Regions from separate parts of the Robinsoniella sp. RHS genome, predicted to be linked through region 2. Evidence: a T-box and tRNA genes for the amino acid it is inferred to sense, from the RefSeq annotation. Region 2 holds a T-box; the other holds one or more tRNA genes.

Region 1 (8,500 bases), on a different contig from region 2:
AACCTAAGAAATAATCACAAAAGCATGGAGGAACCTATGAGCAACGTTAGAAGAGTGTACGTGGAGAAGAAGCCGGCATATGCAGTGCAGGCAAAAGAATTAAGACATGAGATTCACAGTTATTTAGGAATCAGTTCATTAACAGGTGTTCGTGTATTGATTCGTTATGATGTGGAGAATATCTCCGACGAAGTTTATAAAGCTGCCTGCAATACGGTATTTTCCGAACCGCCGGTAGATACCTTATATGAAGAGAGTTTTGATATAGCAGATGGGGCAAAAGTGTTTTCGGTAGAATTCCTTCCGGGACAATTTGACCAGAGGGCAGATTCCGCAGTACAGTGTGTAAAGTTCCTGAATGAGGATGAAGAACCGATTATCCGTTCAGCTACTACCTACGTATTGGAAGGAAGCATTAACGAGGAAGAATTCGAAGCAATCAAATCCTATTGTATCAATCCTGTAGATTCCAGAGAAACTGACATGGTAAAGCCACAGACTCTGGTAACGAAGTTTGATGAGCCTGCAGATGTGAAAATATTTGACGGATTCACCATAATGGACGAAGAAAAGTTAGAAGAGCTTTATGGTTCTTTAAATCTGGCTATGACATTTAAGGATTTCAAACATATCCAGAATTATTTCAAGGGTGAAGAAAAAAGAGATCCTTCCATGACAGAGATCCGTGTACTGGATACATACTGGTCCGATCACTGCCGCCATACTACTTTCTCAACGGAATTAAAAGATGTAGTATTTGGAGAAGGTTATTATAAAGATCCGATCGTTGGAACTTATCAGCAGTATTTAAAGGATAGAGAAGAAATCTTTAAAGGAAGAGACGATAAATTTGTCTGCCTGATGGATCTTGCTCTGATGGCGATGCGCAAGCTGAAAAAAGAAGGAAAACTGGAGGATCAGGAAGAATCAGATGAAATCAATGCCTGCAGTATTGTTGTGCCGGTAGAAATCGACGGTGTGACAGAAGAATGGCTGATCAACTTTAAAAATGAAACACATAACCATCCGACTGAAATCGAACCATTTGGCGGAGCGGCAACCTGCCTTGGCGGAGCGATCCGTGATCCTCTCTCCGGACGTACTTATGTGTATCAGGCAATGCGTGTAACAGGAGCGGCTGATCCTACGGTGTCTGTTAAAGAGACTTTAAAGGGAAAACTGTCCCAGAAGAAGATTGTAAGAAGCGCAGCACACGGCTACAGTTCCTATGGGAATCAGATCGGACTTGCAACGGGACTGGTAAAAGAAGTTTATCATCCGAATTACGTTGCTAAGAGAATGGAAATCGGTGCAGTCCTGGGGGCAGCTCCAAGAAAAGCCGTTATCCGTGAGACATCTGATCCGGGCGATATTATTATCCTGCTGGGCGGACGTACCGGACGTGACGGCTGCGGCGGTGCAACCGGATCATCCAAGGTACATACGGAGGAATCCATTGAAACCTGCGGTGCAGAGGTACAAAAAGGAAATCCGCCAACGGAACGTAAAATCCAGCGTCTGTTCCGCCGTGGAGAAGTAAGTAAGTTAATTAAAAAATGTAATGACTTTGGTGCAGGCGGAGTATCCGTTGCAATCGGAGAATTAGCGGATGGACTTCATATTTACCTGGATAAAGTCCCGAAAAAATATGCAGGTCTGGACGGAACAGAAATTGCGATTTCAGAGTCACAGGAGAGAATGGCAGTTGTAGTGGATCCAAAAGATGCAGAGCAGTTCCTGGCTTATGCAGTTGAAGAAAACCTGGAAGCAATCGAAGTGGCAGTCGTAACGGAAGCGAAGAGACTGGTTATGATCTGGAGAGAAAAAGAGATCGTTAATATTTCCAGAGCATTCTTAGATACCAACGGTGCTCATCAGGAAACCAGTGTTTCGGTAGATATCCCATCCGAGCAGGATAAATTCTTTGTAAGAGAAGAAGTAGGGGATGTCAGGGAAAAATGGCTGGATACGCTGAAAGATTTAAATACGTGTTCCCAGAAGGGACTTGTTGAAATGTTCGACGGTTCCATCGGAGCAGGCTCTGTATTTATGCCATTTGGAGGAAAATATCAGCTGACAGAAACCCAGGCTATGGTAGCGAAGCTTCCGGTATTAAAAGGAAAGACAGATACCGTAACCATGATGAGCTATGGATTTGATCCGTACTTATCAAGCTGGAGTCCATATCACGGTGCCGTATATGCAGTTCTGGAATCTGTTGCAAAAATAGTGGCAGCAGGCGGGGATTACAGCAAAATCCGTTTTACATTCCAGGAATATTTCAGACGTATGACAGAAGATCCTTCCCGTTGGAGCCAGCCGTTTGCAGCACTTTTAGGTGCATACAGCGCACAGCTTGGATTTGGACTTCCATCCATCGGCGGAAAAGACAGTATGTCCGGTTCCTTTAATGAAATTGACGTACCGCCTACCTTAGTATCTTTTGCAGTAGACGTTGCCAGTGACAAACACATAATCACACCGGAACTTAAAAGAGCCGGAAGTAAGCTGGTATTGTTAAAGATAGAGACAGATCAATATGATCTGCCTGATTATACACAGATCATGGATCAGTATGGCAGGTTCTTTGAAGATGTAAAAGCTGGAAAGATTATTTCCGCATATACACTGGATGCCAAAGGACTGGCTGCAGCAGTAAGTAAAATGGCATTTGGAAACCATATGGGAGTAAGAATAGAGCATAATGTAGACAAGAGAGATCTGTTTGCAGCAGGATTTGGTAATATTGTGGCAGAAGTACCGGATGGTAAAGTAGGAGAACTTTCCATTTCCTATACGGTAATCGGTGAAGTACTGGATACTCCGGTATTTGAATATGCAGATACCAGGATCACTTTGGAGGAAGCTTTGGAAAGCTGGACCGGAACATTGGAAAAAGTATTTAAGTCTGTACCGGATTCTGAAGAATCAGATGTTCCTTCTACGATAAGTGTAACATCCGCAGTTGAAGATGCAGTGATCGAAAATGGTCTGTTTCATGGGAAAAATGTCTATACATGTAAAAATAAAGTGGCGAAACCAACGGTATTTATACCTGTATTCCCAGGAACCAACTGTGAATATGACAGCACGAAGGCATTTGAACGTGCCGGAGCAGACGTCATTGTAAAAGTCTTCAAAAACTTAAGTGCTGCTGATATTCGTGATTCTGTTGATATCTTTGAAAAAGCAATTAACAGCTCCCAAATGATTATGTTCCCGGGTGGATTCTCTGCAGGTGATGAACCGGACGGATCTGCAAAATTCTTTGCTACCGCATTCCAGAATGCGAAAATCAAAGAAGCAGTTATGAAATTATTAAATGAGAGAGACGGTCTGGCACTTGGTATCTGTAACGGATTCCAGGCTCTGATTAAACTGGGGCTGGTACCAAACGGAGAAATTACAGGACAGACTGCCGATTCGCCGACATTGACTTTCAATACCATTGGACGCCATATTTCCAAAATGGTATATACAAAAGTAGTTTCCGATAAATCTCCCTGGCTTGCACAGGCGGAACTTGGAAAGACCTATGTAAACCCGGCTTCTCACGGGGAAGGAAGATTTGTAGCAAATGAAGAATGGCTGCAGAAACTTTTTGCCAATGGACAGGTAGCCACTCAGTATGTAAATGCTGACGGAGAACTGAGCGCAGATGGCGAATGGAACGTAAATGGTTCTTATTGCTGCATCGAAGGTATTACAAGCCCGGATGGCCGTGTATTTGGTAAAATGGCACATTCAGAAAGACGTGATGCTTCTGTGGCAATTAATATTTACGGAGAACAGGATCTGAAAATCTTTGAATCCGGTGTAGCTTATTTTAAATAAAAAATAGAGGCAGGTATTCCGCTTTTTCGCGGGATGCCTGTTTTTTTATGCCCAAACGACCCAGATTACCTTGTCGAATCCTGTATAAAACAGCAACGAAACGTGGCACTTGAGATTCAGAATGTTTCTTGTGGAATAAGAAAAAGCAATAATTGACACAACTTATTGCAAAAAATTAAAACATATTGCAATTTGTCGAAAAATGGGATATATTGTCACTGCACCATCATAGGACTAAGAGGGGCAGTAAAAGTGAGAAATGGAGTATATGAAAATTTGCTGATATGAAGGAGGGCAATCTAATGCCACGTATAGTGAGGGATACGCACGTCTATTATTCAAATCTAAAATGGAAAAATCAAAAAAATGTATTTGCAGATGAAATTGACAAGAAAAAGTTTCTGGATATTGTCGCCTTAGTCCGGCGAAAAATAGAATTCCGGATTTTTGCATATTGTATCACTGATACAGAAGTACATATGGTGATCAGTACGCACAATAGCAGGGTGAATACAAAAGTGCTGAAAGAAGTAACCAGAGAGTTTTCCCGTTATTATAATCAAAATGCAGATCACCGGCTTCAGAAGCGGATCTGCGGATATTATGAAAGCGAGGAAATCGAAGGCTGGGTGAATGTATTTAAATATTGTGGTAAGATACATTTGATTCCGGTTGTCTGTCATACTGTAAAAAATCTGGGAGATTACTGGTGGTGCAGTTACAATGACTACATTGGCAGATATAAAACCGGAATTATTGATACAGAAGTTTGGATGAATTATCTGGATGCAGATCAGGAAACAGCCTTGTATAAATTCAAAGGCTATCACCGAAGGGAATACAGGCAGATTTAATTCCTATATATATAATAACGAAAAAAAGGAATTACTATAATGCTATTTTGGAAAAATTAAAGAAAAATTAAGGTTTCTCATTGCCGATAGTTGTGCTACAATAAAGTAAGAAAATGGCAAGGAGGACAGGCTATGAACTTGAGTGAGAATATAACCGGAGTTCAGCATCTGGGGATACCGGTAGTAAATTTAAAAGAGGCTGTTGCCTGGTATGAAGAGAATCTGGGATTTAAAAAATTTCATGAAAAAATAGTAATGAATCCCTATAAAATTGATGTCGCTTTTCTGCAGCTGGGTGATCTGGTTTTGGAGTTATTTCAGCCTTCCGGCAGCGAATTGGCTGAAGTGGCTAAAAGAAAAGACGGCATTTTAGACCATTATGCAATTGATACACCGGATTTAGAAAAATGTGTGGAACTGGCTTTAAAAAAAGGATTGAAATATCATGCATCTACCAGTAACGGGATTACCTGTTATGAGCATCTTGGCACGAAGGGTGTGAGAGGGGCAAATTTTGTCGGACCGAATCACGAAGTTGTGGAATTCTGCCACGATAACAGTGCGGAATATGGCTGTAAATCCGGATTACAGGGATGGGCACATCTTGCAGTTAAAGTAAGAAGCCTGAAGGATTCCATTGTATTCTATGAAAAGCTTGGATTCCGTAAGACGGGAGAAGGGTACTTGGATACACCGGATGGAAGAATAGAGATTGCATTTGTTTATCTCAAAGGTTTTACTCTGGAATTAATACAGATGGCAGGAGCAGGTCTGGAAGAATTAAAAACCAGAGGAGCAGGCCATATTGATCACATTGCCCTGGATGTATATGATATTGATGAAGCTTTTTATGAAGCGAAGAAGATCGGGCTTCACAGCCTGGATTATCTGGTAAAAGAACTTCCGTTTTTCGAGTTTGGAGTCAAGTTTTTTACGGTAGTTGGTCCTGACGGAGAAAAAGTAGAATTTAATCAAAAAAAGTGCTTGACATTTTCAAGGATTTAATAGTATAATGACTAAGCGGTTTGGTAATCAGGCCGCTGACCATGGGATCTTAGCTCAGCTGGGAGAGCATCTGCCTTACAAGCAGAGGGTCACAGGTTCGAGCCCTGTAGGTCCCATGTCTTTTAATTAAATATGGCGGAATAGCTCAGTTGGCTAGAGCACACGGTTCATACCCGTGGTGTCGAGAGTTCAAATCTCCCTTCCGCTACACAAGCATAATGATATTTCGTTATGCTTTTTTTGTGTCAAATTATGACACAATTCTTAAGAAGAATTAAGAAACGTCAGAAAACTTTCACTTTTATTTAATAAAAATAGCAGGAATTCTAATTTTGGATGTGGTAAGATACCCCCTGTAACGAAACAGAGGTGCAAATGCATCTCGTCAATATGAGGAGGATATAACTATGAAGAAAAAAGTATTAGGTTTAATGGCAGTTATGGCATTAGCAGGAGCATTAGCAGTAGGTTGTGGAAGTTCTGATAAAGGAACAACAGAAGCTACAACAACAGAAGCAGCTACAACAGCTGTAACAACTGAAGCAACAACAACAGAAGCAGCTACAACAGAAGCAGCTACAACAGAGGCTACAACAACAGAAGCAGCTACAACAGAAGCAGCTACAACTGAAGCAGCTCAATAATTTAAACATAGAAGGCTCCCTGGTCCTTGGATCGGGGAGTTTTTTCGTTTCTAAAGAAATGAAAATTCTCAATATATAGATATGCCTTTGACATTTCTCTTATTCATGACTTATAATGATTCTGTAACTCGCAAAATCCGTCTGTATGAAAGTCTATTCAGGCGGGTATGAATATAGGTAAGATTTAAGATAACTTAACTGGTCTAAGCTGAATTCTCAGCAAAGGTTAATCGCATAATTTTTTTTACAAGCCAATAAAATGGAGGTTGATATGAGAGTTGGAATGGGATATGATGTACACAAGTTAACGCCGGACAGGGATTTGATTCTGGGCGGTGTTTTGATACCTTATGAAAAAGGGCTGTTGGGACATTCAGACGCAGATGTCGTGGTACATGCCATCATGGATGCCTTGTTAGGTGCAGCGGCACTTGGTGATATTGGAAAGCATTTTCCGGACACAGATCCAGCGTATAAAGGAATATCCAGTATTACATTATTAAAGCATGTGTCAGAACTTCTGGAAGAAAATAACTATATGATCGAAAATATTGATGCTACGATTATAGCACAGAGACCAAAGCTTCTGCCCTATATGCCTCAGATGGTAAAAAATATTGCAGATGCTTTAGGATTAGAAGAGAATCAGGTGAATGTGAAAGCCACAACAGAAGAAGGACTGGGATTTACAGGAGCGGGAGAGGGGATTAGTTCCCAGGCAGTATGCCTGTTGATTCCCATGTTTGATCTGGCAGCAGATGACAGAATGGCAGGCGGGGCGTGTCAGGGCTGTGGCGGCTGTTGTAAATAGTGCAGGAGGAAACGCAATTATGAGTTCACGGGATGTTTACCGGTTAGAGGATAAGGATTATGGCAAGACCAGAAAGCTGTGGGAAGAAATTTTCCCGGATGATACAAAGGAATTTCTGGATTATTATTATGAATACTGTACCAGGGATAATCTGATTTACGGAATTGTGGATGATGATTGGAGATTGCTTTCTATGGCACAATTTAATCCCTATGCCGTGCATCTTGGTGAAACAACTGTGGACACCCATTATATAGTGGCGGTTGCTACCAGACCGGAATCCAGACACCAGGGGCTGATGAAGAGCATTTTGCAAAGGGCATTGAGCGACGGATATGAGAGAAATGAGGCATTTATGTTCTTAATGCCTGCAGCAGAGGCGATTTACAAACCCTTTGATTTTGAAACGATATATGAACAGAAAAGCGTGATTGTCCGTAAAGAGGATAGTTCCCCGGGGCATATGGAGATTGAGATTCAGGTACAGGAGGCAGAAAAGGAGGATCTTTGCCAGCTGGCTGATCTTTCTGAAAAATTATTAAGAGAGCGTTATCAAGTATATACGGTCCGGACAGCGGCATATATGAACCGTCTGCTTAAGGAGCAGGAAAGTGAACGTGGCGGGATTCTTATTTTTTTGGCAGAAGGAAAACCGGTTGGTTATTGCTTTAGTGCATTGGAAGAAACTCCGCAGATACGGGAGCTGATTTGTACGGCTGAGTATGAAAAAGAAGTAATTCCAGCCCTTTTTTCCTATTATAATGAAAAGGGTGTATTTGATAATGCCCGGGATGAATCCATAACAGTTACTGCTTTTCGTGAAGGGCTCTATTCTAATGCTGTCAAAACTGCATCATTGATCATGGCAAGGATTGTCCATCTGGAATCTTTTGCTTCCAGCCTGAGAAGCAGGGAACCGGTATCTTTTACCATAAAGGTAGAAGACCGGATGCTTCCTGGCAATAATGGAATCTTCCGGTTCGATTTGAGTGAGAATGGAGGATGTGCATGCCGTATCACAGACTGCAGAGCGGAAGATGTGGATGCGGTCCTGTCTGTTGGAGCACTGACGAAATTATTTTTTGGTGCTAAAGGTTTGATAGAAGAGGATCGCCTGCCGCTTTCTAAGATAGAGTTATTTAATAAAATATTTCTGGATGAAATAGTTTAGCGGAAAAGGCTGCGGGGATATTGACAAATGGAAGATTTTTGCATAGACTAATGGCATTGGGTATTAGAGATAAATCCTATGACTGAACAGACATCAGATTTTATAGAACGGAGAGAATAGAATATGAAAGTATACAATACTTTAACAAAGAAAAAAGAAGAATTTGTGCCTTTGGTACCGG
Region 2 (8,500 bases):
CTGCGTCAATTCCAGAGGGAGGCAAAGACCCCTGCAAAGATTAAAAGGATACAGGAGGTAATGCCGGGGTGCCAGCAATTTTCTGTAAATACAAGAAATGCTTTCTTCCCGGGGCGCAAAGATGCAGACGAGACGATATTTTCCGGGTTTTTGGGGTGTGAGATTATTGTACCACAGGATATGGAGGGTGTGATTGCATTTCCAAACAGGACCTGGAATGGGATAATCGGGGATTTTACTATAGATGGAAAGCTGTATGAGGTTTCCAATGAACATAGGGAAATACCGGTATTTCTAAAAGAAGGAAAGCACTTCTTCCTGCTGCAGATATCGGGGAAATTTGATGATTTATATTGCCATATGGAATTTTGCTTTCCGGAGAAGCTGATGGTGGCAGGAAACTTTTTCGTAAAAGGGCCTACATCCAGAATCGTTCCGGTGGTTGATGGATATAAAAGGGTATATGGAGGTTTGGATGAATATAACCGGCTGGAGGATTATCCGGATATTCATAAACGTTTATTCACGGTATCCTCACTGGAAGAAATGGTGGAGGCAGGAGGTCCGGTTACCTACATAGAGCCGCAGTATATTTTTAGTGATGCATATATCTACTCCCTGGCGAAGAGAGATAAAGTAGTTGCAGAATCAGCCGTGGAGCCCCGGCATCTGGGAATGCTGTGGGACAATCAGGAAATTACCGTGCTAGACCCTCCGGTATCCAATGGCTGGAACCGGATGATTGTGGACTTCGAGGATATCTACGCCGGGAGTCTGGAATTTACAATAAAAGCGCCGGCGGGAACTATTTTAGATATCTACTGCTTTGAAAATATGTATCAGGGGGAGATCGATTATACCATAGGTCTGAATAACAGCGTGCGTTACATCTGTAAAGAAGGATGGCAGTCATACCGTTGTATGGCACGTATGGGGATGCGTTATGCCATGCTGACCTTCCGGGAATGCAGGGATATAGTGATGATTCGGGATTTCAGAGTCAGCTATGCAACTTATGCGCCCAGTAATTTCGGAGGATTTGCTTGTGATGACTATCTGTTAAACCGGATTTTTGAAATGTGCCGCCATACCCATCAGCTTTGTATGGAAGATAGTTTTACGGACTGTCCAACTTATGAACAGGCTTTCTGGATTGGAGATGCAGGCATCAGTGCCGTTACAAATGCCTACCTTTTTGGAGAATATGACCTGATAAAGCACAGTATAGAGCTCTCTGCAGAAGCCAGGGCAAATACACCCCTGCTAAATGCTTTGACACCTACGGACTGGAATACTTCTATTCCAATGTGGACCATGAACTGGATCATCTCAATTTTCGAGTATGCAAAGGTGAGCGGCGATACAGCTATCTTCCCGCAGATGTATGGTGTGGTAAAAGAAACCCTGAATTATTATGCAGGATTTATACAGGAGGACGGAGGTTTCTTAATTAATGCCTGGAATATGATGGATTGGGCAGATATGGATATTCATAATCATGGTGTAGTCACGGGACAGCAGGCTGTTCTGGCATATTGTTACGGATTAGCTGCAGCGTATGCGGGAAAAAGTGATCATGAGGAAGACGCAGCCTATTTTGGGGACAGCAGAATGAGGCTTTTAGCTTATATGGATACGAAGCTCTGGGATTCTGATAAAAAAAATGTATCGGGACGGCTATTCTCCCCAGTATGGACCTTCCCGTACATTCAGCATACAGACACATATTCTGCTGCTGCTTTATGGCGGAATCCTGGATGAAGATAAGAAGAAAATAGCAGAGGATTACATTCTTCATGCTCCAAAGGAAATGATACAGGCCGGTTCTCCATTTATGCTTTATTACCAGTATGAGTGTCTGGTGAGACAGGGCAGACTGCAGGATATTATGGATGATATTAAAATCCGATGGGGTGAAATGCTGAAATATGATTCCACTACCTGCTGGGAAGTATTTCCGGGCTTTTACGAAGTCAGCAGAACCAGAAGTTACTGTCATTCCTGGTCGGCTTCACCCGCATATTTTTTCATTAAATATGCCCTTGGGGTACAGATGCTGGAGGATGGCTTTGCAAAAGTAGAAATAAAAGATCCGTTATGGGATATGAAGTGGTGCAGAGGAGATGTGCCTACACCTCATGGAGTAATCCATATTGAGTGGAGCAGGGAAAGTGGAAGGAAAGAATGCAGAGCCAGGATACCGAAAAAAATACAGGTTGTATATGAGGAAAAGTCTGATTGTGAAATGAGGATTCACCGGTTCGGATAAAGGAAAGAGCCTGCAAAAATGCCGGTAAATTTGACAACATGTCCGAAAGGTGTTACACTTACTCTATCAGCATCTCCTGGTGAAAGGGCGCTGAGGTAAATTAAATATGAACTCGAAACAAGTCACTTTTATAATGAAAGTGGCTTTTTTTATTTCCTACAGGGAAAAGAAAGATATGAGGTCAATATTATGGGAGACAAAAATCCAAAAAAAAGGCAAGAAGAAAAAGAAAAGTGCAGTATTGCCATCTGCAGTGACTACAGAAGCAGCTGAACCGGAACTTGTGCAAAAGAAGAAAAAAATACAGTAAGAAAGTTGTGTTTGCCCAATAGAGAGAAGGACAATGTTATCAAAAATAAAAAAATAAATATAGGGATTGGTTTTGTAACTGGCAGAAAGAATTTTCGAAAGGTAGTAAGATCGTACCTGAATGACTGGAAAGATTCACAGACGATTGACATCAAAAAATATGCACTTCATTTATTTGTGGCATATGACCTGAAGTTTACCAACACAGAATTGTCGGATTATCAGATTGTGGATGAAGAAATACTGGATTTGATAGACTCGGTGCACTATTTGGGAAAAGCAGCCATAGCAAATGAAGCATCTGCCTTAGTTTCAAAAAAAATTCTGAGTGTCAGAGATGCAAAATTAATCTTTGGTGAAGGATATGCCATGAAGCGTAACGCAGTGCTATATTTCGCCATGTTAAATAAGATGGATGAATTGATATTTCTGGACGATGATGAGTATCCTATTGCCAATGTGCAGATGGGTGAAAGTCTAATGTGGGTAGGGCAGTCAGTGCTCGAGTCTCATATTCAGAATATTAAGGGATCAGATATGACAAACGGCTGTCATTGTGGTTATATCTCTCCAATTCCCAAGATATCTTTCGATGAAAATTTCACGGAACATGATTTTCAGATCTTTATAGAAGCCATCAGCAATGATATTATTAACTGGGAATCCGTCAGGGAAAAGATGGAGAACGGCGGCGTTACCTATGCAGATATAGGTAAAATTGACCATGGAGTTGTCAGTGAAGTAAAAGAAAAAAATGGTATGAAGTTTATATCAGGTGCCAATCTCGGCATTAATCTGAAAGATCCAGACAAACTATTTCCGTTTTATAATCCTCCCGGGGCGAGAGGCGAAGATACTTTTTTAAGTACTTGCATTGGAGAGAATATCATTACAAGAATCCCGTGTTATACCTTTCATGATGGGTTTTCTGCGTATGGAAGCTTATTATCCGGAGCACTGCCAAATGAACTAAAAGCAATGAAATCCAATGGGGGAAGTGTTTCCAAACGATTTTTAAAAGCATCCATTGGCTGGGTCAGGTATAAGCCTCTTCTGTTATATATTACCCAAAGAGCGAAGTATGAGGACGCAATGGAGAATATTGAAAAGAGTCTGAGATTTACCATACCGAAAATCTGTAAACATTTTGGGAATGATGATTTTTATGTATTATTAGAAGAACTGGATTTTTTCCGAAAGCACGTAGCTGAACATTATCAGGACTTTGAAAATACAAAGCAGGCGTGGATGAGAATTATGCACTCAATGACACTAAATAAGGTGCTGACAACCGTTGACTGCAATTTGGAACTTTCAGAGTCGACCTGATATCATTACATCTTTCGCGTTCATGGATAACTAAAAGAGTTCCGCTGCCAGTGTTATGGCGCGGAACTTTTTTGTTACTATGTAAGAACTTCTTGGCCTGATCGTACCTATGGGGTAATAGTTTCGGATTATGATGTTGGAGTCTCTGTAAGAAGTAATACAAATAAATTTGGGTTTTGCTGATTAAAGACGCTTTGTAGATGTAGGTAGTGTACGGAAAGATGGGTGTGGGAAACTGGCATGGGCTCCGTCAGCTGGCCGCAGAACTGGTATTTTCTAACCTTTCCGAAGCGCTTTTTGGCGGCACGCGGGCATTCACCGAGAAATCCTGATGCATTTCTCGGTTCAGTACCCGCTTAGTATCCAATGGGAGCCAGTCGAATACTATCCGCCAAAAAACACTCCGGAAAGGTAAGTAAATACTCAGTTCTGCTCTACGCATCCTCCGCCCATGCCAGTTTCCCACACCCATCTTTCCGAGATCCAGGTTGCCGCCACAAAGCTGGTTTTCTCAGCAGGTTGGAACCCCTGGGCTGTGGCTGGCTGTTCTTTATTGGATGCAGCGTATTATGTTTCGGCTGTTTATGCGTAAAAGATGAAAGTTTGTGAAATTCTACTTCTTTTTCTGATCACAGAAAGAAAAACAAATCCCGTTCTCAAGATCAGTTGCTTGACATCATTAGCTTTACGCCAATCGCGTCCAGCATGCCACAACCCCAGGATTCCATCATGCTGAGAAAACCAGCTTTGTATCAATGAATGCTATCCCGGAAAGAGAAGGGGGCGGACCAGGACATTGGTTTGGAAGGCGTATAGCAGAGCTGAGCATTTACTTACCTTCCCGGAGTGCTTTTTGGCGGATACAATTCGACTAGTACTGCATTGCAAAATGCAGTACTTCTCCCATCGGATTGTAAGCGGGCAGTGAGCTGCAAAATGCATCAGGATTTTGGAGCGAATGCCCGCGTGCCGCCAAAAAGTGCTCCGGGAAGGTTAGAAAATACCAGTTCTGCGTTAAGCCTTCCAAACACCTGTCCTGGTCCGCCGCCTTCTCTTTTCGTACACTAACTACTAATACAAAGCGTCCTTCCTCAGCAAAACCCAAATTTAATGTCTAGTAACTTTAAGTCTTATACTAACTATATAAGATCTTGGAGGGTTCGCTTTAATTAGATTCAGATAAAGATCTCGGGTTCTTTTTGTGTCTCAGAACAATTTGCAATTAAGAACCCCCTGAACTTCTTGTAAAATTCTGATTCCATAGCCTTAGCATTCTGCGGGCAGGTTTTTATACAGGCACAGCAATGCAGGCAGCTGCCTGGATCCGTAATATTTTTCGGATCTTCCCGGTCAATGATACCCATGGGACAGACGGTGGCACAGATTCCACAATTATTGCATGAATCCATAGTAACCGGACCCCATGGAATGCCCGGGGCGGAACGTTCTTTATAAGGATGGTTTCCCGGAATATGTAATGGTTTTATAGCTTCGTGGGAGTCAATACCAGTGATCTTATCCCGGACGGCTTCAGCAAATTTTTTAGCTTCTGCGAGGTCAAATACATTGGGGCGTCCGCCTGCAATTTCACTTCCATATGAATGTTCCCCGATAAAAGCACCCGCGCCTGCAGTTATAAAGCCCTGCGCTTTCAGCAGATCAGATAATTCAAGAAGAGCATCTTCAAAAGCCCGGTTTCCATAGAGAACAACAGGAATACAAAGCGTCTGGTTCCCATGAAGGCGGTGAAACAGATCTTCTAATATTGCGGGGATTCTGCCACCGTAGACAGGGATGCCAACGATCAGCAGATCTTCACTGGCGAAATCGGGGAAGTCTTTTGTTCTGTCATAGGTTACGTCATGATTATGAATTTTGGTTTGAAAAACAGCAGAAATAGTATCTGTAATTTTTCTTGTGGTGCCGGTGGGGCTAAAGGTTAAACAGTGTACACTTTTGATATTCATGATATTCCTCCTTGGTTTAGTTGGGGTAAAATGTTAGTTATGTGTTTATTGTACTGCAAATGATTAGGAAAAGCTACTTGATACGTAAACTATGTACGGACTGCAGAACCGACAGTAAAGATTTACCTATTTTTACAAAATCCCTTGACAAATCCCCCCATCTTGATTATTATGGAAAATATATCACAAAAGATAACATAATAAAAAGGTAGTGAGAAAGAGGAGTACATTCAAAACCCTGACAGAGAGAATATTTCATCGGCTGGAAGAATATTCAAGGCAGTGTGAATGGAAGGTAGCTTTTGAACCGGAGGATTGAACCGGATGAAATTGTGGATAACCTGGCGGATTAGCCGGATATCTGTGGATAAGATTTCATCGTAAAGTAGATTTTCACGTATCATCCACGTTATCGGATGACTGAGATGTATTTGCAGAAGATTTCTGTAAATATAAATAAAGGTGGTACCGCGGATTATTCGCCCTTTGCAGAAGCAAGGGGCATTTTTTTATGCAAAATCAGGCAGGGAAATGGGAATCCGTATATTTTATAACCCATATATGTATGTGCAGAGGGATCTGCACGGGCAGCTAAAAATGAAAAAGGAGATAATAGGACAATGAGCAAAGAATTAGCAAAGACTTATGATCCGAAAGGAATTGAAGACCGCTTATATGATAAGTGGATGAACAAGAAATATTTTCATGCAGAAGTAGACAGGAGCAAAAAACCATTTACGATTGTGATGCCGCCGCCGAATGTTACGGGACAGCTTCACATGGGCCATGCACTGGATAATACCATGCAGGATATTCTGATCCGTTATAAAAGAATGCAGGGATATAATGCTTTATGGCAGCCTGGAACGGATCATGCAGCGATTGCCACTGAAGTCAAAGTCATAGAGAAGCTGAAAGAACAGGGAATTGATAAAGATGAGATCGGCAGAGATGAATTCTTAAAACATGCCTGGCTGTGGAAAGAAGAGTACGGCGGAAAGATCATCAACCAGTTGAAGAAGTTAGGTTCCTCGGCTGACTGGGACAGAGAACGCTTTACCATGGATGAAGGATGCTCCAAAGCGGTTGAAGAAGTATTTATCAAATTATATGAAAAAGGTTATATCTATAAGGGTTCCAGAATTATTAACTGGTGTCCGGTATGTCAGACTTCCATTTCAGATGCAGAAGTAGAGCATGTGGATCAGGACGGAAATTTCTGGCACATTAATTATCCGGTAGCAGGGGAAGAAAATGCTTTTGTTGAAATTGCTACCACAAGGCCTGAGACGCTTCTTGGAGATACAGCGGTTGCAGTAAATCCGGAGGATGACCGTTACAAACACCTGGTAGGCAAAATGCTGAAACTGCCATTGACTGACCGTGAAATCCCGGTTGTTGCAGATGAATATGTTGACAAGGAATTTGGAACCGGATGTGTTAAGATTACGCCGGCCCATGACCCTAATGACTTTGAAGTGGGAAAACGCCACAATCTGCCGGAGATCAATATCATGAATGATGATGCCACCATCAATGAACTGGGCGGAAAGTATGCGGGCATGAGCCGTTATGAAGCCAGAAAAGCAATGGTTGCGGATTTAGAGGAGATGGGACTTCTCGTTAAAGTAGTTCCACATGCCCACAATGTTGGTACCCATGACCGCTGTAAGACCACCGTTGAACCTATGATCAAACAGCAGTGGTTTGTAAAAATGGAAGAAATGGCAAAGCCGGCGATTGAAGCATTGAAGAACCATACTTTAAATTTTGTACCTGAGCGTTTTGATAAGATTTATCTCCATTGGCTTGAAAATATCCGTGACTGGTGTATTTCCAGACAGCTTTGGTGGGGACACCGGATACCGGCGTATTATTGTGATGACTGCGGTGAGATCGTAGTATCCAAAGAAGTACCAACCGTTTGCCCGAAATGCGGCAGCACACATCTGACACAGGATGAGGATACCCTGGATACCTGGTTTAGTTCTGCACTGTGGCCTTTCTCTACTTTAGGCTGGCCAGACAAAACAGAAGACCTGGATTACTTCTTCCCTACGGACGTATTGGTAACCGGATATGACATTATCTTCTTCTGGGTTATCCGTATGGTATTCTCAGCGCTTGAGCAGACAGGGGAAGTTCCCTTCCATCACGTACTGATTCATGGACTGATTCGTGATTCCCAGGGACGTAAGATGAGTAAATCCCTTGGAAATGGAATTGATCCGCTTGAAATTATCGAACAATACGGTGCAGATGCACTTCGTCTGACCCTTATGACCGGAAATGCACCGGGAAATGATATGCGTTTCTATATGGAACGTGTGGAGGCAAGCAGAAACTTTGCTAATAAGGTATGGAATGCGTCCAGATTTATTATGATGAACCTGGAAAAAGCAGAGGTTCCATCCCGGATGAATCTTTCAGACTTAACCGGAGCAGACAAATGGATTTTGTCCAAAGTAAACACGCTTGCAAAAGACGTTACAGATAATATGGATAAATACGAACTGGGCATCGCTGTTCAGAAAGTATATGATTTCATCTGGGAAGAATTCTGTGACTGGTATATTGAAATGGTGAAACCCCGTCTCTATAACGATGAAGATACCACCAAATCAGC

The links. The T-box of region 2 lies ahead of RHS_RS09960 (valine--tRNA ligase). A T-box ahead of a tRNA ligase gene usually reads a tRNA of that ligase, here a tRNA-Val.
Region 1: it encodes a tRNA-Val, which carries the amino acid that the T-box ahead of RHS_RS09960 (valine--tRNA ligase) is inferred to sense. The anticodon was not compared.

Annotation. Positions count from the first base shown of each region.
Region 1 covers NZ_JNGB01000057.1:11,168-19,667, forward strand. The annotation lists gene RHS_RS19500 (phosphoribosylformylglycinamidine synthase) at 37-3,834, shown strand; gene RHS_RS31405 (transposase) at 4,137-4,688, shown strand; gene RHS_RS31410 (VOC family protein) at 4,821-5,693, shown strand; tRNA gene RHS_RS19515 (tRNA-Val) at 5,737-5,809, shown strand; tRNA gene RHS_RS19520 (tRNA-Met) at 5,828-5,901, shown strand; gene RHS_RS19525 (hypothetical protein) at 6,101-6,337, shown strand; gene ispF (2-C-methyl-D-erythritol 2,4-cyclodiphosphate synthase) at 6,609-7,148, shown strand; gene eis (GNAT family N-acetyltransferase) at 7,168-8,319, shown strand; gene cysS (cysteine--tRNA ligase) at 8,443-8,500, shown strand, end outside.
Region 2 covers NZ_JNGB01000018.1:87,353-95,852, forward strand. The annotation lists gene RHS_RS09940 (hypothetical protein) at 1-1,761, shown strand, start outside; gene RHS_RS09945 (alpha-L-rhamnosidase C-terminal domain-containing protein) at 1,664-2,269, shown strand; gene RHS_RS30725 (hypothetical protein) at 2,445-2,579, shown strand; gene RHS_RS09950 (hypothetical protein) at 2,591-3,907, shown strand; gene RHS_RS30730 (hypothetical protein) at 4,117-4,239, shown strand; gene RHS_RS09955 (4Fe-4S binding protein) at 5,083-5,874, opposite strand; T-box leader at 6,077-6,364, shown strand; gene RHS_RS09960 (valine--tRNA ligase) at 6,495-8,500, shown strand, end outside.